3 regions of the Citrobacter farmeri genome follow, and region 3 is predicted to be linked to each of the others. Evidence: riboswitches for the same ligand, from Rfam matches in the RefSeq annotation. Region 3 holds a riboswitch; each other region holds the start of a gene.
What was found. A riboswitch is a leader RNA that binds a small molecule or an ion and turns the genes downstream of it on or off. The one in region 3 is predicted to bind cobalamin.
Positions count from the first base shown of each region.

Region 1: another riboswitch for cobalamin. It lies ahead of I6L53_RS09645 (ABC transporter substrate-binding protein); the one in region 3 lies ahead of btuB (TonB-dependent vitamin B12 receptor BtuB).
Region 2: another riboswitch for cobalamin. It lies ahead of I6L53_RS08220 (cobyrinic acid a,c-diamide synthase CobB); the one in region 3 lies ahead of btuB (TonB-dependent vitamin B12 receptor BtuB).

Region 1 covers NZ_CP077291.1:2,036,542-2,044,052, reverse strand. The annotation lists gene prs (ribose-phosphate diphosphokinase) at 1-469, shown strand, start outside; gene dauA (C4-dicarboxylic acid transporter DauA) at 601-2,280, shown strand; gene I6L53_RS09650 (GNAT family N-acetyltransferase) at 2,427-2,918, shown strand; cobalamin riboswitch at 3,097-3,324, shown strand; gene I6L53_RS09645 (ABC transporter substrate-binding protein) at 3,544-4,596, shown strand; gene I6L53_RS09640 (FecCD family ABC transporter permease) at 4,662-5,729, shown strand; gene I6L53_RS09635 (ABC transporter ATP-binding protein) at 5,726-6,541, shown strand; gene I6L53_RS09630 (pseudoazurin) at 6,552-6,992, shown strand; gene petA (ubiquinol-cytochrome c reductase iron-sulfur subunit) at 7,005-7,511, shown strand, end outside.
Region 2 covers NZ_CP077291.1:1,756,870-1,764,380, reverse strand. The annotation lists gene I6L53_RS08230 (cobalt-precorrin-8 methylmutase) at 1-543, opposite strand, end outside; gene cbiB (adenosylcobinamide-phosphate synthase CbiB) at 556-1,515, opposite strand; gene I6L53_RS08220 (cobyrinic acid a,c-diamide synthase CobB) at 1,512-2,891, opposite strand; cobalamin riboswitch at 2,981-3,155, opposite strand; gene pocR (transcriptional regulator PocR) at 3,459-4,376, opposite strand; gene pduF (propanediol diffusion facilitator PduF) at 4,585-5,394, opposite strand; gene pduA (propanediol utilization microcompartment protein PduA) at 5,918-6,202, shown strand; gene pduB (propanediol utilization microcompartment protein PduB) at 6,199-7,011, shown strand; gene pduC (propanediol dehydratase large subunit PduC) at 7,030-7,511, shown strand, end outside.
Region 3 covers NZ_CP077291.1:266,316-273,826, forward strand. The annotation lists gene sthA (Si-specific NAD(P)(+) transhydrogenase) at 1-69, opposite strand, end outside; gene fabR (HTH-type transcriptional repressor FabR) at 268-921, shown strand; gene I6L53_RS01255 (YijD family membrane protein) at 918-1,277, shown strand; gene trmA (tRNA (uridine(54)-C5)-methyltransferase TrmA) at 1,327-2,427, opposite strand; cobalamin riboswitch at 2,542-2,734, shown strand; gene btuB (TonB-dependent vitamin B12 receptor BtuB) at 2,800-4,638, shown strand; gene murI (glutamate racemase) at 4,583-5,434, shown strand; rRNA gene I6L53_RS01275 (16S ribosomal RNA) at 5,812-7,353, shown strand; tRNA gene I6L53_RS01280 (tRNA-Ile) at 7,423-7,499, shown strand.

The DNA.
Region 1 (7,511 bases), 1.8 Mb from region 3:
CCTGGATAATCCGATTGTGGTTTCCCCGGATATCGGTGGCGTCGTGCGTGCCCGCGCTATCGCTAAGCTGCTTAATGACACCGATATGGCAATCATCGACAAACGCCGTCCGCGTGCTAACGTTTCTCAGGTGATGCACATCATCGGTGACGTAGCAGGTCGTGATTGCGTACTGGTTGATGACATGATCGATACCGGTGGTACGTTGTGTAAGGCAGCTGAAGCGCTGAAAGAACGTGGTGCAAAACGCGTATTTGCTTACGCAACTCACCCGATCTTCTCAGGCAATGCAGCAAATAACCTGCGTAACTCAGTGATTGATGAAGTTGTTGTCTGCGATACCATTCCGCTGACCGACGAAATCAAAGCACTGCCTAACGTGCGTACATTGACCCTGTCGGGTATGCTGGCCGAAGCGATTCGTCGTATCAGCAACGAAGAATCAATTTCTGCTATGTTCGAGCATTAATCGAACCCGGTTCAAAAACCCGCTGCGGCGGGTTTTTTCGTCTATAACCTTTATTTGTATGACTTATGCCTCCTTCACCTGCCAACCAGCTATGAGTTGACAGATGATGCGCTCATGGATGAAACATTATTGTGAACAGAATTTTTTCCTCACATGTGATGCCTTTCCGCGCCCTCATCGACGCTTGTTGGAAAGAAAAATATACCGCCTCACGGTTTACCCGTGATGTGATTGCCGGGATCACCGTCGGGATTATTGCCATCCCGCTGGCGATGGCACTGGCTATCGGGAGTGGTGTAGCGCCGCAGTACGGACTTTATACCTCCGCTGTGGCGGGGATTGTTATTGCCTTAACCGGGGGGTCGCGTTTTAGTGTCTCTGGCCCGACCGCCGCGTTTGTGGTGATCCTCTACCCCGTTTCGCAACAGTTTGGACTTGCAGGTCTGCTTGTCGCGACGCTGATGTCCGGGGTCTTCCTGATCCTCTTTGGCCTGGCCCGCTTTGGCCGCCTGATTGAGTACATCCCGGTTTCGGTGACCTTAGGTTTTACCTCAGGGATTGGTATCACCATTGGTACCATGCAAATCAAAGATTTCCTCGGTCTGCAGCTGGCCCACGTACCGGAACACTATCTGCAAAAAGTCGGCGCGCTGTTTATGGCCCTGCCGACCGTCAACCTGGGTGATGCCGCCATCGGCGTGGTCACGCTGGGCACCCTGATTTTCTGGCCACGTCTGGGCATTCGCCTGCCGGGCCACCTGCCCGCCTTGCTCGCCGGCTGCGCCGTCATGGGAGTCGTTAACCTGCTGGGCGGCCACGTTGCCACCATTGGTTCTCAGTTCCACTATATTTTGGCTGACGGCACTCAGGGCAGCGGGATCCCGCAACTGCTGCCGCAACTGGTGTTGCCGTGGAACCTGCCGGATTCTGATTTCACGCTGAGCTGGGATTCCCTGCGCGCCCTGCTTCCGGCGGCCTTCTCTATGGCGATGTTGGGGGCGATTGAATCCTTGCTCTGCGCCGTGGTCCTCGACGGGATGACCGGAACCAAACACAAGGCCAACAGTGAACTGATTGGTCAGGGGCTGGGCAACATCGTCGCCCCCTTCTTCGGCGGGATTACCGCAACGGCGGCGATTGCCCGTTCCGCGGCGAACGTCCGCGCTGGCGCAACATCTCCTGTCTCCGCCGTGATCCACGCGCTTCTGGTGATCATGGCGCTGCTGGCGCTGGCACCGCTGCTCTCCTGGCTACCGTTGTCGGCAATGGCGGCCCTGCTACTGATGGTGGCATGGAACATGAGCGAAGCCCACAAGGTGGTGGATTTGCTGCGGCATGCGCCCAAAGACGACATCATTGTGATGATGATGTGTATGTCGCTGACGGTGCTGTTTGACATGGTCATCGCCATCAGCGTCGGGATTGTGCTGGCCTCATTACTGTTTATGCGCCGTATCGCGCGCATGACGCGCCTGGCAGCGGTAAACGTCGAGGTGCCAGAGGATGTGCTGGTGCTGCGCGTGATCGGCCCTCTGTTTTTTGCCGCGGCTGAAGGTTTGTTCACCGATCTGGAGTCGCGCATTGAAGGCAAGCGTATCGTCGTGCTGAAGTGGGATGCGGTACCCGTGCTGGATGCCGGGGGTCTGGACGCCTTCCAGCGCTTTGTGAAAAGATTGCCGGAAGGGTGCGAACTCCGCGTAACAAACGTGGAGTTTCAGCCGCTGCGCACAATGGCGCGCGCCGGTATTAAGCCAATCCCAGGACGTCTGACCTTCTTCCCGAACCGCGACGCGGCGCTGGCTGATTTATAATCTTTTGCTGTTACCGGTCTGTTCCTGTACGGGCCGGTAACATTTTCCGCTTTGCACGCTGTTTTTCCTTTCCTGAGTTGTTATTATCCGCCTTCTGTTCCTGAGAATAAGAGTGGCAATCTGTGATTCCCTTTACCATACGTGAAATGACCGGAGAGGATATTCCGGCGGTTCAGTTATTTCTGACACAACATTTAAATGAATTCTTTGCTGCTGACAGACCTGTCCCCTCTGCCGGAGAAGATGTTTTTCACCTGCGACAGCAGTATATTCAACAGGAGCGGAATTTATTGCTTTGCGCCTGGAGTGACAAGCATGAACTTATTGCTACCCTGGCCGTCTGCCAATATGACGACAGAATAGCGGAACTTCGTGGACGTTATATTTTGACAGAGACGGCAGAAATTTGTCGCTGCTATGTGGATAAACGTTATCGCAGGCAGGGGATTGGTCGCCAGTTACTCGCTTTTGCTGAAACATTCTGCGAGCAACAGCAATACACCCTATTATACTTACATACCCACCATTTTTTACCGGGTGGTTATTCCTTCTGGCAAGGTAATGATTTCCAGGTAGTGATGGATATGCACGACGACTGGCAATTAGTGCATATGGAAAGATCACATAAATTATCATGACTAAGAATATTAGTTGATCAATGTCAATTAATTCTCATTTAGCTTTTCATAATGACCTTTAGCTATCCCAAATTTTATTATTGAACACCAAATAACTACATGATATTTAACAATTAAATACTCAACCCGGCCATTTTAGTCTCATTTATCCTTGTGATTGATCTTGTTAACAATTGCCGATACAGTCTTTTCCGACAGCATTTCATTACACCAACATTGTAGTGAATAGGAACATGGTGCGGATTATTCTAATCCCATGCCATGACTGCCCCCGCAACTGTAGGCGGATGCAGAATATCCTCGTGCAGCATATTTTGTTGCAGGCCACTGTAAAGCGAATCTTTATGGGAAGGCCGATATTCTGATTACCGTGAGTCAGGAGACCTGCTGTCAAATTTATACCCATTGAGTGGACGGGATGGTCCATGGGATGATTTATTTGACATCAGCCACCGTGAAAGGGTGAACCGGTTTTCTGACTGAACTGCATACTTCTATTATTTGCATAAGGTCATGCGCAAATTTCACGATGTCATGTCATCTATCGTCATGAACTCTCCCGATATATGGAACGACATAATCCATGACCAGACGTTCAGATTCTGGCATGAACGGGATGATAATAATGCACGCTAATTTTACCTCTTTATCTTATAAAAAAACGCTTCTGGTTGTTGCAGGTACCGCACTGTTTCTCACCTCAGGTCTTTCTCATGCAGCAAAAACGGAATATCCCTTGACGATAAAAAACTGTGGTCGGGATATCACCTTTAACGCGGCACCAAAACGTGTTGCCACCGTGGGACAAAACAGTACAGAGATCCTGTATGCACTGGGTCTGGCTGACCGTGTGGTGGGCACGTCGCTATGGTTCGGGCCAGTACCCGACGCGTATAAGGCGGCAAATGACAAGATTGCCGTTATTGCGCAGAACATCCCCAGCTTCGAAGGCATCATTGCCAAAAAACCGGATCTGGTCGCCAGCCAGTTCGAATGGCAAATCGGTCCTGCCGGTACCGTGGCGTCTTACGAACAATTCAGTGAATTGAAAGTGCCGGTGTATACCGCACCGGCAGACTGCGCGAAAGATAACGAAGATGGCGGTGACGGCGTCCGCAAAGGCATGTTTGATATCGCGATGGTCTATCAGGAAGTCGCCGACTTAGCGACAATTTTCGACGTTCAGGATAAAGGTGAAGAACTGATTGCCAGCCTTAAGGCGCGCGAAGCCGCCGCGAAAAATAAAATCGCCGGGATGGAGAGCAATGTCTCCGCTGTCTTCTGGTTCTCAAGCGCCGACCTGCAACTTGATCCTTACGTTGCCGGGAAATTAGGTCCAGCGGCCTGGATTGCGCAAACGCTGGGCGTCAAAAACGTCATAGACTCTGCCGAAGAGTGGCCGACAGTGGGTTGGGAAACCATCGCCAAAGCCCAACCCTCGGTGATTGTGCTGGGGGAAATGAGTCGCCGTCGTTTCCCTGCTGATGACTGGCAGGTGAAAATGGATTACCTGAAATCCGATCCGGTCACCCAACTGATCCCCGCCGTAAAAGCCAATCATCTGCCCGTGATTGACGTACAGACCATGAATGCTGGTATCAGAACCATTGACGGTGTTGAAAAGCTGGCGGATGCCCTGGTTGAGTATGGCTTAGCGCATCCTCAGGCCGCGAAGTAATCCTCGTTTCGCGCCAGATCCTGCCGGGTCCGGCGCGTTTTATGCACTCCGAAACACAGGTTACTATGAGCGATTTACGCAGGACGCGTCACGCCGTCAGTCGGTTAGCGGTTAATGTTTGCGGTCATGCCCTCTGGGTTAGCGTGCTGATGTGCGCTGTTCTGCTGGCAGGGATCGCCATTGGCGAGACATTTATTCCCTGGCAGCACGTGCTCAATACGCTGGCGAACCGTCTGTTTGATACCCATTATCCGGTTGATGCGCTGGACGCCGGGATCGTCTGGAACTATCGCCTGACCCGTGCGTTAGTCTCCGCCAGTTGTGGTGCCTGCCTGGCCGTGTCGGGCGCGGTCTTACAGTCCTTACTGCGTAATGCGCTTGCCGAGCCCTATCTGCTGGGCATTTCAGCCGGGGCGTCTACCGGAGCCGTGCTGGTTGCGCTGACCGGACTGGGCGCTGGCATGATAACCATGTCGTTCGGCGCCTTTATTGGTGCCCTGACCGCCTTTCTGTTTGTGGCCTTGCTGGCCGTTGCCGCAGGCGGCAGGCAGGGCGGCGGCATTACCACGCAAATCATTCTTGCCGGTATTGCCAGTTCTCAGTTATTCAATGCCCTGACCTCACTGATCATCACCCGCTCCGCCAACGCGGAACAGGCGCGCGGCATTATGTTCTGGTTACTCGGGAATCTGAGCGGCGTCCGCTGGCCGGACGTAGTACTGGCGATCCCCACCGCGCTGGCTGGCGTCGCGATTTGTTTCTGTTATGCCCGTCATCTGGATGCCTTCTCCTTTGGCGCGGAATCCGCGGCATCGCTGGGTATTCCGGTGAAACGAACCCGTGGCGTGCTGATTGCCGCCGTGACCGGTATGACGGCCGTCATGGTTTCCATCGTCGGCGCCATTGGCTTTGTCGGGCTGGTGATCCCCCATGCCGCCCGCCTGTTGGTAGGCAATCAGCATCATCGACTGCTGCCCGTCAGCGCGCTGATCGGCGCGATATTTCTGATCGTCGCCGATGTTATTTCCCGTACGCTGCTCCCAGGACAAGTTCTGCCAATAGGCGTTATCACGGCGCTGGTCGGTGCGCCCGCGTTTTCCATCATCCTGATCAGAGGAAACCAGGCTAAATGACCGTCAATCCTGTACCGACTCCCGTTGCCGCCAGGGACGCCATCATTCAGGCACAGCGCCTGCACTGGCAGGTGAAAGGCAAAATGATTGTCAATGATGTCTCACTCAGCGTGGCGGCGGGTGAGTTTGTTGGCATTATTGGCCCCAATGGATCCGGTAAAACATCGCTGATTTCTCTGCTGGCCGGTCTGCTGAAGCCCACCGCCGGTCACATCCTGTTGCAACAAAAATCGCTGCACCGTTATTCTCGCCGCCAACTGGCACAGCAGGTCGCGCTGGTCGAGCAGCAGGCGGAAACCAGTGAACGCCTGACCGCGCTTCAGGCCGTCTCGCTGGGGCGAACGCCGTGGCTGAGCCTGCTGAACCCGTGGTCGGGCAACGATGACGACATCGTCCAGACCATGCTGGAGAAAGTCGATCTTCAGCATCTTCGCCACCGCTGCTGGCACACCTTTTCCGGCGGCGAAAAGCAACGCCTGCATATTGCCCGCGCCCTCGCGCAACAGCCGCAACTGTTACTGATGGACGAGCCTACTAACCATCTCGATATTCAGCATCAGATTGGTCTTCTCAGCCTGGTGAAACGCGAAAAGCTGACGGTTGTCGCCGCCCTCCACGATCTCAATCATGCCGCCATGTTCTGCGATCGCATCATCGTGATGAACGCCGGTCGTCTGGAAATGCAGGGCCGTCCCTGCGCCATTTTCACCCGCGACAATCTCCGCGCCTGGTTTGGTATTGACGCTATCGTCGAGCACGATCCGCAGGGTGCGACCTGTTTTATTCGTTACCAAAGACCTGAAGGAGCATAAGGAAGATCCCATGAAATATGTCAAACAAAGTCTGAAAGCGTTGTGTCTGCTGGCCCTCACCACCTCCGCTTTCGCGCAAACCCACGAAGTGCTGATGAAGAATCGAGGCTCAGCGGGACCCATGGTCTATGAGCCGGACTATCTGGAGATTCAACCTGGCGACACGGTGAAATTTATCCGCAAGCATAAAAGCCATAATGCCGCCTCAATTGCTGAGCTGTCGCCTGCGGGCTACCCGGGATTTATCGGCAAAATTGATGAAGAGATCGCGGTGAAATATGACGACGCGGGATTCTACGGCATTAAATGTACCCCGCACTATGCACAAGGGATGGTGATGCTCATCAAAGTCGGCGACGCCACCCTGCCGGACACCTACCGGGCATTTAAGGCGCCAGGGATCGCTGATAAGCGCTTCCAGGAGATCTATTCGCGCATTGAAAAACAGTAAGGGAGAGCTGCGGTGGTGGAAAACAAACCGTCGGGTGATGATATTCAGGAGCAACGACGCAACTGCCTGTGTAAATTGACAAAATTCGTTGGCGCTGCGGGAGTGACCGCCGCCGTCTGGCCGTTGATTTCCGCATTGGGGCCTGACGAAACGGCCCGCGGGGAAAACGAGCCGATAGACGTCTCGCTGGTGGGTGTCGCCGCGGGACAAACCGTCAGACGTATCTGGCAAGGAAAGTTAATCCTCATCCATCACCGCACGCCGGAAGAGGTAGCCTCTGCCCGCACCGTCGACCACAGCACGCTTATCGATCCCCAATCGGACAGTGAACGGGTCGCGTCAGGCCATCCACAGTGGCTGATTGTTCAGGGGTATTGTCCGCATGCCGGTTGTGTCCCCAATGCCAGACCCGGCGGACAGGGCTGGATTTGCCCGTGTCACGGTTCGGAGTTTGATGCTTCCGGACGGGTGACGCGTGGACCCGCGACCGCCAATCTGGCAGTTCCAGATTACGCCTTT
Region 2 (7,511 bases), 1.5 Mb from region 3:
GGGCAGTTGACTGTGCGTCAGCGCCTCTTTAGACTCCGCCGCGCCGACAAACCCCACCGGCACCCCCACTACGCCACTTACCGCCACATCATGCTCCAGCAGGCGAAACAGCGCGGTCGGTGCGTTGCCAAAGACAAACACTTTTTCACTCTCTTCCGTCACAGCAATATCCACCGCCGCCATTGAACGGGTGATCCCCTGCGCTTTCGCTTGTGCCACCACGCGCGGATCGCTGATGTAGCAGCGGCACTCGCCCCCCATCTTCGCCAGCAAGGTTTTGTTGATCCCCGAAAGTGCCATCGTGGTATCGGTATAAATAACCGTCGGACGACTTAGCGCCGCGCAGAGCTTTTCCAGCGCGTCGCCCGAAAACCAGAGAATGTCCAGCCAGTCAAAGTCGGCAGTGGTATGAATCACCCGTTTGACGATCGCTTCATGCAGCGGACTGGCAAACTGGTACTCCGGGCGCGTTTCATTAATGATCTCGCCAATGATGTCAAAACTTTTGGCTTCAATCGCCTGGGGTTGCTGGATGTATTGCATTGTCATATATCCTCAGGCCACCCCAACCACCAGCCAGCGCGTCACGAGGAACAGCGCCAGAGCCAGCGTGGAGGCAACCCACATCAGTCGAATCGTTTGGGAAATGTCGTCTACGGAAATAGTGCGCTGCGCGTCGCCGATCCACGGTTTTTCAACACGCTCACCAAAGTAATCGTTGGGGCCGCCCAGCCTGATGCCCAGCGCGCCAGCAACGGAGGCTTCCGCCCATGCGCAGTTTGGACTGCTGTGGTTATAACGATCCCGCCACCCCACGCAGAGCGCCCGGGAGCCGTCACGCCGACACAACACCGCCGCCGCGCTCAGCAACAGCCAACTCAGCCGAGCAGGAATGTAGTTCGCGACGTCGTCAAGGCGAGCGCTTACCATGCCGATCGCCCGATATTTTTCGTGCTTATAGCCCACCATGGAATCCAGGGTGTTCACCGCTTTGTAGGCCATTGCCAGCGGCGCACCGCCGATTAACAGGAAGAACAGCGGGGCGATAATACCGTCAACCGTATTCTCCGCGACGGTTTCCACGACCGCCCGGTTGATCTGTTCCGGGTGTAGTTGCGACGTGTCACGCCCCACAATCCACGAGAGTTTTTCGCGACTTTCCGCAAGATTACCTTCACGTAGCGGACGCTCAACCTCCTGCGCCGCCGTCGCCAGACAGCGCCCCGCCAGCACGGTGAAGATCATCCAGACTTCAACAACCCAACCGAGCCAGGGATGAATCACTGCCGCCAGCCACAACACACCCCAGGCAACCGCCCACGTCAGCCCCACAACCACCAGCCACATCACTCCGCCGCCGATACGTAATGCCCGGTCGCTGCGGCAGTAGCGGCGAACAATCCGTTGCACGACATTGATCAAATTGCCTATCCAGCGCACCGGGTGCGGCCACTCTGGCGGGTCGCCAATCACAATGTCGAGAAGCCAGGCCACGCACCATGCCAGTAGCGTCATAACGCCTCCCTTGCGGCGTTCAGCCAGTGATTTAGCATTAATGGACGCTGAGCAAAGTGAACGTGCAGATAGCTGGCAAAGGTATTGCCGATTCGCCAGCCGCCGGACCACGCTTGCACCGTCTGACCGTCACGGACTTTGCGACATGCCAACACAGCAGGCGTTTCGGGAGAAAAATCGGAGTAATGAAATTCATGGCCACGCAGCACATCACCTTCTGCGGCCAACAGCGTGGGCTGTAGAGCTTGCGCTTCGCAATAGCCGAAGCGGGTCAGTCGTTTACCCATTTTGCTACGGCCTGGGATGATACCGGCCATGCGATGCTCAACCCCGTCAGCCTCTTCCAGCACGCTGCCGAGGTACATCAATCCGCCGCACTCGGCGTAGATCGCGACGCCGCGATGATGCGCCTCGCGCAGGCTTGCCAGCATCGTGGTATTAGCCGCCAGCGCAGCCGCATGCAGTTCCGGATAACCGCCGCCCAACCAGACCATCTGGCAATCAGGCAACGCGCGATCGTGGATCGGACTAAAGCGCACAATGTTGACACCAGTACGCGCCAGGAGCTTCACGTTATCGGGATAATAAAAGTTAAAGGCTTCGTCATCGGCCATCGCCAGCGTCAGCCCCTCCCCGGCGTTCGCCGCAGGAACCTCTGGCCAGTCACCCTGCGGTAACGCCGCAAGATGGCTTAACGCCAGTAACTGGTCGATATTCAGCGTGTTTTCCAGTCGGGCGGAGAAATCCTGCCACGACTGTTGATTTACAACTGATTCGCGCGCGGTCACCAGCCCCAGGTGCCTTTCAGGTAGCGCGACGCCATCAACACGCGGGACGTAACCCAGCACTGGCACCGCGCAGTAGTGCTCAATGGCAGTTTTCAGCAACTGAAAATGGGACTCGCTGTTAACGCGATTAACGATAACGCCGGCAATGTTCAGCGTCGGGTCAAAATGCTGGAAGCCCATCACCGTAGCGGCAATGGAGGTTGAAACGGCTTTCCCGTCAACCAGCAGGATCACCGGACAGCCTAACTGTTTTGCCATCGCGGCGGTACTGCAGTAGTCAGGGTCAGTGCCATAGCCGTCATACAGCCCCATCACCCCTTCAATCACCGCAATATCTGCGTCCTGCATCTGCTCGCGGAACAGGGCATTAAGGATCGATTCGGGAAGCATAAAGCTGTCGAGATTACGGGAAGCGGCGCCGCTGATGGCCGTATGCCAGGCGGTATCCAGATAGTCAGGGCCGACTTTGCAGGGCTGAACGCGTAAACCACGTTGTTTCAATACGTTCAGCAAGCCCAGGGTCACCGTGGTTTTACCACAGCCACTACCGGTACCTGCCAGAACAAACGCGTACTGCTTCGCCGCCATGACCCTGATCCTGTTCAGGGTGGTAGGGATGTACTGACACCCAGTCTTTCGACTGTACGCATCTGAGCAACCCACTTCCCACCGAAGTTGTTGGTAGTGTCCGACAGGCTGGTCTTCTGGCTTAGCGTCATCCTCGCCCGTCCTTCCCAATCTTGCGATCAGTGGTCCTCACGGGGTTGTCAGCATCACAGCAGCGGGGGCTGCGGGGGATTTTCACCCCCTTCCCAGACACAAATGTGTCAAACCTGTCAGCTTAAATGATGAGCAGAATGAATTCTCCTCATCACAACAATACTTTTTCGTTACTTATTCGTTGCGCATTTTTTATCAACATAAAATGCCGCAATAAAACGATTCTGAATGAAATGTCATGCAAGAGAATAATGAAACCTCTTAACAATGACACTGTATCTCATCACAGAAATAAAAACTGGTGAAGTTTATTCCGTAAAGAGCGATATTTTATTGCGCTATGACAATTTATTGCTGTACTAAAAACACTTAACCATTATAAATGACCGGATTACGCGGGAATATCAAAAATCGGCAATAGCAAAATATTGCTATTTACGCCGATTCAGCAGGCAAATTTTCATTTATTTTTTGTCGATAGGCCTGCGGCGTAACCTGATAAGTCTGACGGAACACTTTGCAAAAATAGCTGGTTTGCGAAAAACCTAAATTGCGGGCAATACTGGCGATGCTCCAGTCACTATGGCAAAGCAGCTCTCTGGCACTGGCCATACGCTGTTGATTGACCCACGCGTTAAAACCAATGCCCTGATATTTTTTGAACAATTTGCTGAAATAGTACGGGCTCAGATAAACGTGCGACGCCACATCTTCAAGACGAAGATCGTCAGACAGATGTGCATCAATATAACGCAACGCTTTTTTCATCTTGCTGTCATGGGGGCTGGCGACGCGGGCCGGACGTGCAGGTTCTGCAGGCTGCGCACTGTCTTTGATCACCACGAAATTAAGTTGCTTTTTGAGGCAGTTTTCAACAATGAGTTTAAGCAGATCCGCCGAGGCCATCACGCGTGAATAGTCCATTTCCGGGACGTTACTGAACTCATTGAGCAGTTCAGGATCGGCCTGCCAGCGATCGTCAACCTTCATGATATCGAGCAGATCGGCACCATCATCGTTACGTAAACGCACCTGGCCGCACAAGACGAACCCAACAAGATGGCCTGCAATCACGAGAGGAATAGAGAAATCGGTAAGCCCGGCATGACAGCGATAGATACAGGGTTGATCCGATTTTGACGCTTCCAGTCCCCCACAGCGATCGCTCATACGACACCGGGTACTGTGTTGTGGATGCTGACGCATCAGTTGACAAAAAGGCGTGAAATTAAACAGCTCAGAAATCTCATCACCATGAATATTGACAACCACAACAGCCAGGCTGGTCGCTTGCGCAAAATCCTGTGCGATTTTATTAATGAGTTCTGAGTTCAGGGTACTCGCAGAAATCATGATAAAATCCCTCAGTTAATCCATTGTTATAATAAAAACATAAATTTTACATTTACTTTTTATCATCCCCTATCCTTGTATGTAAATGATAGAAAGTACAAGGGACAATAACAAAAGTCTCCCCGGGTGGGGAGACTTTTTAGTCAGTTCGTGAAAGCAGATCACGAAATAGAAATTAAAGACGTGATAATAGCGGTGCGTGTCCGAATTACGCGTCTGTCTCTTCAATTTTACAGGTATTACAGGGCAAATTTTTACCGATGAGGTACTTGTAGACAGCAGCCCCCAAGCATGCCCCAATCACTGGCGCAATAATCGGTACAATAAAGTACGGAATGTCACGTCCGCCAGTCATCGCAATATCCCCCCAGCCCGCCATCCAGGCGAACAGTTTAGGACCAAAATCACGGGCCGGGTTCATCGCAAACCCTGTCAACGGCCCTGTGGATGCACCAATCACCGCGACCAGAATACCGATCAACAGCGGTGCCAGTGGTCCTTTAGGCACGCCGTTGCCATCATCCGTCAGCGCCATGATCAGCCCCATCAGGATAGAGGTAATGACGATTTCGACCCCTGCCGCCTGCCACACGCTAAGCGCGGCCGCCGGATACGTACTAAAAATGCTGGCCAGATAGAGGCTATCGACGCTGCCGCGAACCATATTATGGGCAGTTTCGTACTCGGTGAATAAATTGCCGTAAAGCAGATAAGCCAGTACCGCGCCGCCAAACGCCCCCGCAACCTGCGCGATGGTGTAAGGCAGGACTTTGCGTCCAGGGAAACAGGCAAACAACCAGAGTGCAACCGTGATCGCCGGGTTCAGATGTGCCCCGGAAATTCCCGCTGTCAGATAAACCGCAAGCGAAATTCCCAGGCCCCAAATGATACAAATTTCCCAGAGGCCCAGACTGGCACCTGCGACTTTCAGTGCGCTAAGGCAGCCGATACCAAAAAATAAAAACAATCCGGTACCCAAAAACTCGGCAATGCATTGCGCTTTCAGTGAATCATTCATTGTGACACCTTCTTAGAAGCGTTCGTGTCCTTACCAGCGGACCCTTGCTGGTCGTAGAGTACAACAGCACCTACTATAGGAAGAGGCTACTGAAAATTGTTGGCAAACTGAGCACGCTGAGGCCTAGAAAAATCGTGTTGTTATAGCAATTTCTTGTCATCCATTTATTCATGGGCGGCGTGTAGAGTGCCTGAATGTAATTAACCAGGACAATTCAGAATAATAAAATTTGGTTATTTGAAGATTCCCTTTTTCCAATCAACGTCACAAATCGGCCTTTCCACATAACAAATTAAATTAATACTGTCACTATCAAAAATGTAAATATGGAATAGCAAAAGCCAAAATATCACATTTAAAAAAATTAACAAAACCAATAAAAACAATTAGATAAAATATAATCAAGCAAGTTTGTCACATTCACGCCCCACTAATTTTTCACCCTAACCTTCAAGTCAGCCATTCTTTTTCCTCGCTTCTTTTTATAGTCATGATTATCGGGACAAACCCAGGCGAGGTCTTTATGCAACAAGAAGCATTAGGAATGGTAGAAACCAAAGGCTTAACTGCAGCCATAGAGGCCGCAGATGCAATGGTGAAGTCAGCCAATGTCATGTTGGTCGGCTACGAAAAAATTGGCTCAGGGCTGGTAACCGTCATCGTTCGCGGTGATGTCGGTGCCGTAAAAGCGGCAACCGATGCCGGTGCTGCTGCTGCGCGCAACGTGGGAGAAGTGAAAGCCGTACACGTGATTCCACGCCCTCATACCGATGTTGAAAAAATCTTACCGAAGGGAATTAACCCATGAGCAGCAATGAACTGGTTGAACAGATCATGGCGCAGGTCATTGCCCGTGTGGCAACGCCTGATCAAGCGGGCATCCCTGATAAAACCCATCCAAAACGAGAGACGGCTATGGCAGAGAAGAGCTGCAGTTTAACGGAATTTGTTGGCACTGCGATTGGTGACACCGTAGGTCTGGTGATTGCAAACGTAGACAGTGCACTGTTGGAAGCAATGAAGCTTGAGAAGCGCTATCGCTCCATTGGCATCCTGGGCGCGCGTACCGGCGCGGGTCCACACATTATGGCGGCTGACGAAGCAGTCAAAGCCACCAATACCGAAGTGGTGAGCATTGAACTTCCTCGCGATACCAAAGGCGGTGCGGGTCACGGTTCGCTAATCATTATCGGCGGTAATGACGTTTCCGACGTTAAGCGCGGGATTGAAGTGGCGCTGAAAGAACTCGACCGCACCTTCGGTGATGTTTATGGCAATGAAGCCGGACACATCGAACTGCAGTACACCGCACGCGCCAGTTACGCGCTGGAAAAAGCCTTTGGCGCTCCGGTTGGCCGTGCCTGCGGCGTGATTGTTGGTGCCCCAGCCTCCGTCGGCGTGCTGATGGCGGATACCGCGCTGAAAGCCGCGAACGTTGAAGTCGTGGCTTACAGTTCTCCGGCACATGGCACCAGCTTCAGTAACGAAGCGATCCTGGTGATTTCCGGCGATTCCGGCGCAGTGCGTCAGGCGGTTATCTCAGCGCGAGAAATCGGCAAAACCGTCCTTGCGACCCTCGGTTCTGAACCGAAAAACGATCGCCCGTCCTACATCTGATATCCGTGAGGCTCATTCATGAGATCGAAAAGATTTGAAGCACTGGCGAAACGCCCTGTCAATCAGGACGGATTCGTTAAGGAGTGGATCGAAGAAGGCTTCATTGCGATGGAAAGCCCGAACGATCCTAAACCGTCGATTAAAATCGTTAACGGTGCAGTCACCGAACTCGACGGAAAATCAGTCAGCCAGTTTGACCTGATTGACCATTTTATTGCCCGCTACGGCATCAACCTGGCGCGTGCAGAAGAAGTGATGGCGATGGACTCCGTTAAGCTCGCCAACATGCTGTGCGATCCTAACGTGAAGCGTCGCGACATTGTGCCACTGACAACGGCGATGACCCCGGCAAAAATTGTCGAAGTGGTTTCACACATGAACGTGGTTGAGATGATGATGGCGATGCAAAAAATGCGCGCTCGTCGTACGCCTTCTCAACAGGCACACGTCACCAACGTCAAAGATAACCCGGTACAGATTGCTGCCGACGCAGCAGAAGG
Region 3 (7,511 bases):
CATTGCAGCACCTTCGCCGCCGGGGCCGGAACCTATTACTATGGCATCGTAATCGTAGGAATGTGGCATGGTAAGGCTTACCTGTTCTTATACATAAAAGCAACAGAATAGTAACATCATTGCCGGGATAACCCAATTATCGTTGTGCTTTTTTGCGAAGCTGAAGCACAAACTGCGCGTAAACAATCATTCACAAAGCGGAAGAAGCAGATTAACTTTGAACTCTGGTATAGTGCCAGACAAGACATTTGGAAGGATTCAGACATCGTGATGGGCGTTAGAGCGCAGCAAAAAGAAAAAACCCGGCGTTCGCTGGTTGAGGCCGCATTTAGTCAACTAAGCGCGGAGCGTAGCTTCGCCAGTCTCAGTTTGCGTGAAGTTGCGCGTGAAGCGGGCATTGCGCCGACCTCGTTTTATCGTCATTTCCGTGATGTTGATGAACTTGGCCTGACCATGGTCGATGAAAGCGGTCTGATGTTACGACAATTGATGCGCCAGGCACGTCAGCGTATCGCCAAGGGCGGGAGTGTGATCCGCACCTCGGTCTCCACATTTATGGAGTTCATCGGTAACAACCCCAACGCCTTCCGTTTATTATTGCGTGAACGTTCTGGCACCTCAGCGGCTTTCCGTGCCGCCGTTGCGCGAGAAATTCAGCACTTCATCGCGGAACTTGCGGACTATCTGGAACTCGAAAACCATATGCCGCGTGCGTTTACTGAAGCGCAAGCCGAAGCGATGGTGACGATTGTTTTCAGCGCAGGCGCCGAGGCGCTGGACGTGGGCGCGGAACAGCGTCGGCAGTTAGAAGAGCGACTGGTATTGCAGCTGCGCATGATTTCGAAAGGCGCGTATTACTGGTATCGCCGTGAACAAGAGAAGATGCCCCTTATTCCGGGTAACGTGAAGGAAGAGCAATGAAACAGTCAGTTCAGGATAAAGGTACGCTGTTGCTGGCGCTGGTCGCTGGCTTGTCGATCAATGGCACATTCGCGGCGCTGTTTAGCTCCATCGTGCCGTTCTCTGTATTCCCGATTATCTCGCTGGTGCTGACGGTGTACTGTCTGCATCAACGTTATCAGAATCGCACCATGCCTGTGGGGTTACCGGGCCTGTCTGCCGCCTGCTTTATTCTCGGCGTTCTGCTTTACAGCACCGTGGTGCGCGCGGAGTATCCGGATATCGGTTCCAACTTCTTCCCGGCGGTTCTGTCGGTCATTCTGGTCTTCTGGATCGGGGTGAAAATGCGTAACCGCAAGCAGGAAGTGTCGGAATAAGCGCTGTGGACCGGATGAGGCGCGGCGCGTCATCATCCGGTACCGGAAATTACTTCGCCGTCAACAACACCCCACATTCCATATGATGCGTATACGGAAACTGATCAAACAGCGCCAGGCGTGAGATGTTATGCGTCTGGCTTAACGTTTCCAGGTTCTTACACAATGTCTCTGGGTTACATGAGATATAGAGAATGCGCGGGTAGGCCTGCACCATTTTCTCCGTCTCGCTGTCCAGACCGCTGCGGGGCGGATCGACAAAAATCGTTTCGCACTGATAGCTTTTCAGATCGATGCCCTGCAAGCGGTTAAACTCGCGTACGCCGTTCATCGCCTGCGTAAACTCTTCCGCCGCCATGCGGATAATCTGCACGTTATCAATCTGATTCGCCGCAATGTTGTATTGCGCGGCGGCAACCGATGGCTTGGCGATTTCGGTCGCCAGTACGCGCTCAAAGTTGCGCGCCAGCGCGAGTGAAAAGTTGCCATTTCCGCAGTACAGTTCAAGCAGATCGCCTTTCGATTCGCGGGTGACATCCAGCGCCCACTCCAGCATCTGAATGTTCATTGCCGCATTGGGCTGCGTAAAACTGTTCTCGACCTGACGATAGACCATCTCTTTGCCCGCGACCGGCAAGCGTTCGTCGATGTAATCCTGGTCCAGCGCGATTTTCGTTTTCGTCGCGCGACCAATCAAATGCACATTCAGGTTCTGCGCACGCAGCGCATCGCGCAACGCTTCGGCGGCTTCACGCCACTCATCGTCCAGCTTTTTATGATACAGCAGCGAAACCACCGCCTGATTGCTCATCGTGGTGAGATAATCAATCTGGAACAGCTTATGGCGCAGTACGCGGTTGTCGCGCACGCCTGCGATCATCGCGGTCATCAACTGGTTGATCAGTTCACTCGCCGCCGGGAAGCTGTCGACGCGGATCCGGCTTTTGCTCTGCTGGTCAAAAATGATGTGATACAGGTCGTCACCGTCGTGCCAGATGCGGAACTCCGCACGCATACGGTAGTGACTGACCGGCGAGCGAAACACTTCCGGAACCAGGCCAGAAAAGGGCGCCATCATACTCTGCAAGCGCACCACTTTCTCGGCGAGCTGCGCGTCATACTGTTCTGTCGGAAGGTGTTCGGGGGTCATGATGTATCCTGAAAAATATAAGTACGCGGGGATTGTAGGGATTGCTCAACAGATGTCCAGACATTGATGACTTCCGATATTTAACAAACGCGCTGGACAGTAAGATGTTACAAACTGTAGCATCCGTGTGCCGGTCCTGTGAGTTAATAGGGAATCCAGTGTAAATCTGGAGCTGACGCGCAGCGGTAAGGAAAGGTGAGATGAGAGCGTAAGCAGACACTGCCCCTGGGCGGGAAGTCTTCATTTCTATTATCCCTGACGGGGATACCTTCCAAGCCCGAAGACCTGCCGGCTAACGTCGCAACTGGTTTTCATCATCGCGTACTATCGGTGGGACCTGCGGCATCCTTCTTCTATTGTGGATGCTTTACAATGATTAAAAAAACATCGCTGTTGACGGCGCTCTCCGTCACGGCCTTTTCGGGTTGGGCACAGGATGCCACCCCTGACACGCTTGTCGTGACGGCAAACCGCTTTCAGCAACCCGTTAATACCGTTCTGGCTCCAACTGACATTGTCACGCGTGAAGATATCGAACGCTGGCAGTCCCGAACCGTCCTTGATGTCATGCGTCGCCTGCCTGGCGTGGATGTGGCTCAGAATGGCGGCATGGGGCAAAGCTCTTCTCTGTTTGTGCGGGGTACCGAAGCGAAACACGTTCTGGTGTTAGTGGATGGTATTCCGGTCGCCCGTCCGGGCATTTCGAATAACTCCGATATAGACCAGATCCCGGTCTCGCTGGTGCAGCGTATCGAGTATATCCGCGGCCCGCGTTCAGCGATTTATGGCTCTGGCGCGATTGGCGGCGTGGTGAACATTATCACCATGGCCGGTGAGGAGCGTTCGCAGATCAATGCTGGTGTGGGGTCAAAAGGTTATCAGCAATATGACGGCACTTACCGCCAACGTTTTGGCGATACCGTAGTGACCGCAGCCGGGGCGTATCAGACCACCAAAGGCTTCGATGTGCAGCCACGCTCCAGCTACAGCGGCGACAGCGATCGTGATGGCTATCGCAATAAGCTGTTCTGGGGAGGCGTTGAGCACAAATTTAACGATCAATTCGATGGTTACTTCCGTGGCTACGGCTATGCCAGTAATGCCGATTATGACCAGGGGAAATGGGGTTATGACGGCGGAAACGACGAGCATCAGAATTATACCCAGTCGTGGGATACGGGGCTGCGCTTCAATTCCGGTATCTACTCTTCGCAACTGGTCGCCAACTACCAGCGTATTAAGGACTATAACTACAGCAGCCTGAACGGGCGCTATGCGACAGGTTACAGTCTTGATGACATGGAGCAGCGCTATGTCCAGTGGGGCAACAACGTTATTGTTGGGCATGGTGCTGTCAGCGCGGGCGTCGACTGGAAGCAAGAAAAGCTAATGTCCTTTGGCGAGTATGGGACAGACAACTATAAGCGTGATAACACGGGGCTCTACCTGACCGGGCAACAGCAGATTGATAGCGTGACGCTGGAAGCGTCTGGTCGTGAGGACCATGACGACCAGTTTGGCTGGCATGGTACCTGGCAAACGGCGGCGGGCTGGCAGTTTGTTGATGACTATAAGGTAACGCTCTCCTATGGCACAGGTTTCCTTGCGCCTTCACTGGGCCAACAGTTTGGTGCAGAGCGCTTTGGTATCGCCTCGAACCCGAACCTGAAGCCGGAAGAGTCAAAGCAGTGGGAGGCTGGGTTAGAAGGGCTGACCGGTCCGCTTGACTGGCGCTTGTCGACCTATCGCTACAAAATCCAGAATCTGATCGACTACAACAACAATACCTACTTCAACGTCAAATCCGCGACCATCAAAGGGCTGGAATGGACGGGGAACCTGACAACCGGTCCGGTCGATCACCGCCTAACGTTGCAGTATGTGGATCCGCGCGATGATGAAACCGATCAGCAACTTTATCGCCGTGCGAAGCAGCAGGTGAAGTATGAGCTGAGCGGACAGGTCTACGAGCTGGGCTGGGATGTGACCTATCAGTACATTGGTGAGCGTTACGATTACGACTATGACAATTCCCGTAAGGTGAAAATGGGCGGACTGAGCGTGTGGGACATCGGACTTTCATATCCGGTCACCTCACATCTCATAGTTCGTGGTAAAATAGCCAACCTGTTCGATAAAGATTACGAGACAGTTTATGGCTACCAAACTGCAGGACGGGAATACACCTTGTCTGGCAGCTACACCTTCTGATCCACGCCCCACCGTGCTGGTATTTGATTCCGGTGTCGGTGGGCTGTCGGTCTATGATGAGATCCGGCATCTCCTGCCGGATCTCCACTATATCTACGCTTTCGATAACGTGGCTTTTCCTTATGGGGAGAAGAGTGAGGCGTTTATCGTTGAGCGCGTTGTTGAGATCGTGACGGCGGTACAGCAGCGCTATCCTCTTTCCCTGGCAGTTATCGCCTGTAACACGGCCAGTACGGTCTCCCTTCCGGCCTTGCGTGAGAAGTTTGCTTTCCCGGTCGTGGGCGTGGTACCGGCGATCAAACCGGCGGCACGTCTGACGGCAAATGGTGTTGTCGGGCTGCTGGCAACACGCGGGACGGTGAAGCGTCCTTATACGCATGAGCTGATTGCGCGCTTTGCGAATGAGTGCCAGATCGCCATGCTGGGGTCAGCAGAACTGGTGGAGCTGGCGGAAGCGAAGTTGCATGGCGAGCCAGTGCCGCTGGAAGAGTTGCAACGGATTCTGCGTCCATGGCTGCGGATGCCGGAACCGCCTGATACGGTGGTGCTTGGTTGCACCCATTTCCCTTTGTTACAGGAAGAACTCTTACAGGTTCTGCCTGAAGGGACGCGACTGGTAGATTCCGGTGCGGCCATTGCGCGCCGCACGGCCTGGTTACTGGAGCATGAAGCGCCGGATGCGAAATCAGCAGATGCCAATATTGCCTATTGCATGGCGATGACGCCGGAAACTGAGCAATTGTTACCCGTTTTGCAGCGCTACGGCTTTGAATCGCTCGAAAAACTGGCAGTCTAAACCTGTTTTGGGTAAATATTGCGCACTCGGAAGATTATTTTAAATTTCCCCTTGTCAGCCCGAAATAACTCCCTATAATGCGCCTCCACTGACACGGAACAACGGCACGCAAGCCGCCGGGTCAGCGGGGTTCAGCGATGAACGCCCACAGAGAAAAGCGAAATAAATGCTTGACTCTGAAGCGGGAAAGCGTATTATGCACACCCCGCGCCGCTGAGAAAAAGCGAAGCGGCACTGCTCTTTAACAATTTATCAGACAATCTGTGTGGGCACTCAAAGTGACATGGATTCTTAACGTCGCAAGACGAAAAATGAATACCAAGTCTCTGAGTGAACACGTAATTCATTACGAAGTTTAATTCACGAGCATCAAACTTAAATTGAAGAGTTTGATCATGGCTCAGATTGAACGCTGGCGGCAGGCCTAACACATGCAAGTCGAACGGTAACAGGAAGCAGCTTGCTGCTTCGCTGACGAGTGGCGGACGGGTGAGTAATGTCTGGGAAACTGCCCGATGGAGGGGGATAACTACTGGAAACGGTAGCTAATACCGCATAACGTCGCAAGACCAAAGAGGGGGACCTTCGGGCCTCTTGCCATCGGATGTGCCCAGATGGGATTAGCTTGTTGGTGAGGTAACGGCTCACCAAGGCGACGATCCCTAGCTGGTCTGAGAGGATGACCAGCCACACTGGAACTGAGACACGGTCCAGACTCCTACGGGAGGCAGCAGTGGGGAATATTGCACAATGGGCGCAAGCCTGATGCAGCCATGCCGCGTGTATGAAGAAGGCCTTCGGGTTGTAAAGTACTTTCAGCGGGGAGGAAGGGGTTAAGGTTAATAACCTTAGCCATTGACGTTACCCGCAGAAGAAGCACCGGCTAACTCCGTGCCAGCAGCCGCGGTAATACGGAGGGTGCAAGCGTTAATCGGAATTACTGGGCGTAAAGCGCACGCAGGCGGTCTGTCAAGTCGGATGTGAAATCCCCGGGCTCAACCTGGGAACTGCATTCGAAACTGGCAGGCTTGAGTCTCGTAGAGGGGGGTAGAATTCCAGGTGTAGCGGTGAAATGCGTAGAGATCTGGAGGAATACCGGTGGCGAAGGCGGCCCCCTGGACGAAGACTGACGCTCAGGTGCGAAAGCGTGGGGAGCAAACAGGATTAGATACCCTGGTAGTCCACGCCGTAAACGATGTCTATTTGGAGGTTGTGCCCTTGAGGCGTGGCTTCCGGAGCTAACGCGTTAAATAGACCGCCTGGGGAGTACGGCCGCAAGGTTAAAACTCAAATGAATTGACGGGGGCCCGCACAAGCGGTGGAGCATGTGGTTTAATTCGATGCAACGCGAAGAACCTTACCTGGTCTTGACATCCACAGAACTTGGCAGAGATGCCTTGGTGCCTTCGGGAACTGTGAGACAGGTGCTGCATGGCTGTCGTCAGCTCGTGTTGTGAAATGTTGGGTTAAGTCCCGCAACGAGCGCAACCCTTATCCTTTGTTGCCAGCGGTCCGGCCGGGAACTCAAAGGAGACTGCCAGTGATAAACTGGAGGAAGGTGGGGATGACGTCAAGTCATCATGGCCCTTACGACCAGGGCTACACACGTGCTACAATGGCATATACAAAGAGAAGCGACCTCGCGAGAGCAAGCGGACCTCATAAAGTATGTCGTAGTCCGGATTGGAGTCTGCAACTCGACTCCATGAAGTCGGAATCGCTAGTAATCGTGGATCAGAATGCCACGGTGAATACGTTCCCGGGCCTTGTACACACCGCCCGTCACACCATGGGAGTGGGTTGCAAAAGAAGTAGGTAGCTTAACCTTCGGGAGGGCGCTTACCACTTTGTGATTCATGACTGGGGTGAAGTCGTAACAAGGTAACCGTAGGGGAACCTGCGGTTGGATCACCTCCTTACCTTAAAGAACCTGCCTTTGTAGTGTCCACACAGATTGTCTGATGAAAAACGAGCAGTAAAACCTCTACAGGCTTGTAGCTCAGGTGGTTAGAGCGCACCCCTGATAAGGGTGAGGTCGGTGGTTCAAGTCCACTCAGGCCTACCAAATTCGCTCCCG